Regions from separate parts of the Buttiauxella gaviniae genome, predicted to be linked through region 2. Evidence: predicted binding sites of a transcription regulator. Region 2 holds the regulator's gene; the other holds the start of a gene.
The links. The regulator CRP, encoded in region 2, controls carbon source genes, mostly activating them, when cyclic AMP is high. The targets are predictions, from matches to a motif close to ATGTGANNNNNNTCACAT.
Positions count from the first base shown of each region.

Region 1: bhsA (multiple stress resistance protein BhsA) is a predicted target of CRP. The motif match lies at 813-830, and genes of this name have one in related genera.

Region 1 covers NZ_JBFMVT010000002.1:173,307-175,711, reverse strand. Annotated here, with positions in the region: gene AB1E22_RS01465 (TetR/AcrR family transcriptional regulator) at 22-654, opposite strand; gene bhsA (multiple stress resistance protein BhsA) at 902-1,159, shown strand; gene ldtC (L,D-transpeptidase LdtC) at 1,254-2,174, opposite strand; gene mfd (transcription-repair coupling factor) at 2,383-2,405, opposite strand, start outside.
Region 2 covers NZ_JBFMVT010000002.1:1,536,651-1,539,055, forward strand. Annotated here, with positions in the region: gene AB1E22_RS07825 (OsmC family protein) at 14-418, opposite strand; gene crp (cAMP-activated global transcriptional regulator CRP) at 733-1,365, shown strand; gene AB1E22_RS07835 (YccS/YhfK family putative transporter) at 1,554-2,405, shown strand, end outside.

The DNA of each region.
Region 1 (2,405 bases), 1.4 Mb from region 2:
ACAGCGCCAGCCGACAAAAAATCAAATCTTCTTCAGCTCCGGCCACAGGCGCAGCGTGGTCTGCACAATGCTGAGTAAATCCGCATAGCTTGCGTTTTCCCGCGCGCTGACGGACATCCCCTGAATGATACAGCACAAATACTTAGCCAGTTTTCGAACGCAACTGGTGGCAGGGATCTCACCTTTTTCCTGGCGTTTTGTCAGGAAACGCACCAGCGTCTCTTCCTGCATCGACTGGCGGGTCTTAATCACTGCGGCAATGTCTTCCGACGACGCCCCCAATACTGATGAAGTACAGACAATGAAACACCCCTGCGGGGTATCTTTTTCGGTATAGAGCTTCGCAATTAGCGACAAATAATCTTCCAGCGCCTGTTCGAGCGTTCGCTCTTCGCAGGACAAACACGCTTCACGCATTTTTGTGAAACGTGCCATGTAGCGATCTAACACGGCCCGGAATAGCCCCTCTTTGTTGGTGAACTCGGCGTATAACGTCGGGGCTTTTGCACCCGTAGCTTCAACCAGATGTGCCAAAGAGGTGGCTTCATAGCCGTGCTGCCAGAACAACGCCATGGCCTTATCGAGTGCTGCTTCCCTGTCAAACACCTTAGGGCGGCCACGGCTTTTTTTAATGCAACTCGTATCAGAGGACATAGAGGGCCGTTTAACCTTTATCTGTTTAGTGAACGATCATTATAAAATTAATAGCACAGAGTAGCCAGAGACTGTGGGTTATAAATAAATTACTTCTATGTAGATGAAAAATATTGCTTTTATTAAATAATTAACGGTCATTATAAAAATAATTTGACGTGTGATGTAGATCACGTTTATGATTTAGTTATCGATCGTTAAGTAAATAACTTAATGACCCTACAAAACATCTGCCAAGGTAAAAATCATGAAAAACGTAAAAACACTTATCGCTGCTGCCGTTCTTAGCTCACTCTCTTTCGCAAGTTTTGCTGCCGTACAAGTGCAGTCCACTCCAGCAGGCCAACAAAAAGTCGGTACTGTGGCAGCAACTGCCGGGACTAACCTGGGTTCACTGGAAGCGCAACTGGCGCAGAAAGCTGAAGAGATGGGCGCAAGCTCATTTCGCATCACTTCAGTAACCGGCCCAAACACTCTGCACGGTACCGCTGTAATTTATAAATAAGCGTTAACCCTCATTGCGCTGATTTATAAAACTGCCATGCAAAAGGCCTCGTTGAAAAACGAGGCCTTTTGCATTTCTGAAAGGTTCGGAGAAATTAGATTTCGTTCGTCGCCACAACATGCGCATTCACCACAACCGGCATTCCGGAGCGGTGCTGCATCGCCTGTTCCATCACGGTAGCATCCGTTTCGGACGCGGCCTGGAACTGTTTCATCGGCTCAGTAAGCACAATCGGCAATACTTTCGGATCGTCATCAATATGCTTAGAAAGTGGCTGATGCACTTCAACTAAACGCGTCCCATCTGGCTCGATGGACGTTTTAATCGCGGTATTTATGATGCGCACTGGCGTGCCAACCGGCATCTCTTTGTAGAGTGCTTTAATATCGTCATCACGCAAACGGATACAGCCGGAACTTACGCGCATACCAATGCCGAAATCCGCATTGGTGCCGTGGAGCAGATAAACCCCGCCATGAGCGGCAAGGCGGATAGCGTGGTGGCCCATTGGATTATCCGGCCCGGCAGGCACGACGGCAGGCAGTTTGATGCCGTTAGCCAGATAACGCGCACGAATATTGGCGGTTGGTGTCCACGTTGGGTTGGCCCGTTTATCCGAAACGCTAGTCACCATCGTAGGCGTTACCGTGTCGCCCCCAAGCTGGCCAATACCAATCGGGTAGACGGTTACGCTGTTTTTGCCTTTCGGATAGTAATACACACGCAGTTCAGCAAGGTTCAGCACCAGGCCTTCGCGAGGCGCATCGGGCAATAGCATCTGGCGCGGAATCGTCAGCACGCTGCCCGCGCGGGGAACATACGGGTCAACGCCCGGATTTGCCTGTAATAAGGCAAGGAACCCGACATTGTATTTTTTAGCGATAGCTTCAAGCGAGCCGCCGTCATTTTCCACCACATGGAAAAAGTTCTGGCCGATTAAACGGCTGCCATCAGCGGGTAGAGGGTAAGAGTTGGCATTCGCGTTAAAAGCGGCGAACGCTGCGCTAACCAGCATAATCGACGCCAGCCAGCGCACAACGCGGGCCTTACGAGATGATAAGACGCTCAGAGAGGAAGTCACAATAAACCTTAACATAATTAATGTTATTAAAAAGTTAATCCACAATTATGGCAGGTACAGATGTCGGGAAGTCCTGGTGAAATGAAAGGATGTGTAAAGGTTTGAGTCGGGCGTCGCAAGCGCTAACCCGACTTACATAAAATTATGCCGCGGCGTTCTGCGCAA
Region 2 (2,405 bases):
CCGCAATCACCGACTAGCCTTCAATGACTTCATAGCTGTGGGTGATGCTTACTGCTTTCTCCAGCATCAATGCAACAGAGCAGTATTTCTCAGCAGACAAATCCACCGCGCGGGAAACCGCGTTATCTTTCAAATCGATGCCCGTCACGATGAAATGCAGATTGATATGCGTAAACAGACGCGGTGCCTCTTCGCGGCGCTCGGAGGTCAGTTTAACTTCGCAATCCGTCACGTTATAACGACCTTTTTGCAAAATAGAAACCACGTCGATTGCGCTACAGCCCCCCGCGGCCATCAGCACCATTTCCATCGGACTCGGCGCTTTATCGCCAGAATTACCGTCCATCAAAATCTGGTGTCCTGAAGCGGACTCTCCAAGAAAGGTTAACCCTTCAACCCACTTCACACGTGCTTGCATGTTGCTTCCCCCGTTGAAAAAATTACCTTCCAGAGTACGCGGAAGGAGCAAAACTGGCAACGGAAGGCGACCTGCGTCAAGCTGAAACGAGACAATAGGAGACACTTGCCAAAAGCTATGCTAAAACAATCCAGATGCTACATCGATACATTGACGTTATGTATGTATGCAGAGGACATCACTAATTACAGGCAGCAAGAATGACTTGCATGCCATCTCCCCAAGGTGGGGAATATTCTAATACTTGCAACGCCAGACAGGATGTTTAGCGTCTTGTCGTTGGTAGCCAGTTATAAAACAGAGGATAACCGCGCATGGTGCTTGGCAAACCGCAAACAGACCCGACTCTCGAATGGTTCTTGTCTCATTGCCATATTCATAAGTATCCATCGAAGAGCACACTGATTCACCAGGGTGAAAAAGCAGAGACGCTGTATTACATCGTCAAGGGCTCTGTGGCTGTTCTGATTAAAGATGAAGAGGGCAAGGAGATGATCCTCTCTTATCTGAATCAGGGCGATTTCATCGGCGAGTTAGGGCTGTTCGAAGAAGGTCAGGAGCGTAGTGCCTGGGTTCGTGCTAAGAGCGCTTGTGAAGTGGCTGAAATTTCATATAAAAAATTCCGCCAGCTGATTCAGGTCAACCCAGACATTCTGATGCGCCTGTCTTCGCAGATGGCACGCCGTCTGCAAGTGACATCTGAGAAAGTCGGTAATCTGGCGTTCCTGGATGTGACGGGCCGTATCGCGCAGACACTGCTGAACCTCGCAAAACAACCTGATGCAATGACCCACCCGGACGGTATGCAGATTAAAATTACCCGTCAGGAAATTGGTCAGATCGTCGGTTGCTCACGTGAGACCGTAGGCCGTATCCTAAAAATGCTGGAAGATCAAAACCTGATCTCCGCTCACGGTAAAACGATCGTCGTTTACGGCACTCGTTAATCTCCTGCTTGAAAAATGGCGTATCGCTTCGGTAATACGCCTTTTTTATTTTTAAAATTCACTTATACCCGAGTAATTGAAGCTGCAGCAAGGCAGCAAGTGAGTTCATCCCGATGAGCTTACTAAAGTAAGTGATTCGGGTGAATGAACGCAGCTAACGCCGCTGCAGCTTCAAGTAAGAAGGGTATATGTGGCGCAGACTGATCTACCATCCCGAAGTCAACTATGCACTGCGACAAACGCTGGTGTTATGTCTTCCCGTGGCGGTAGGTTTGCTCTTTGGCGATTTGCAATCTGGGCTGCTTTTCTCGTTAGTCCCCGCCTGCTGTAATATTGCCGGTCTGGATACACCCCATAAACGCTTCTTCAAACGCCTGATTATTGGCGGCAGCCTTTTTGCTTTCAGCAGTTTGATCATGCAGCTTTTACTGCTGTATACCGCCGTACCGCTGCCTCTGATTCTTATGGTGATGGCGCTCCTGTTGGGCGTCACGGCTGAAATCAGTGCGCTTCACGCACGTCTGCTTCCCGCCTCGCTGATTGCCGCTATCTTTACCCTCAGCATGGCCGGGAACATGCCAATCTGGAAGCCGATGCTGCTGTATGTCTCCGGCACAATTTGGTACGGCGTATTTAACTGGGTTTGGTTCTGGATGTGGCGCGAACAGCCACTGCGGGAATCGCTTAGCCTGCTCTATCGCCAGCTTGCGGATTATTGCGAAGCCAAATACGGCATGCTAACTCAGCACACCGATCCTGAAAAAACACTCCCGCCCTTACTGGCTCGCCAACAAAAAGCGGTCGACCTCATCACCGTGTGCTATCAACAACTGCACATGCTGGCGGCGAATCAGCAAAATGGTTACAAGCGTTTGTTACGCGCCTTTCAGGTGGCTTTGGATTTACAAGAACACATCTCCGTGAGTCTGCACCAACCTTCCGAAGTACAAAAGCTGGTTGAAAAAAGCCACGCCGAAGCGGTAATTCGCTGGAATGCACAGACTACTGCCGCACGTTTACGTGTGCTGGCTGATGACATT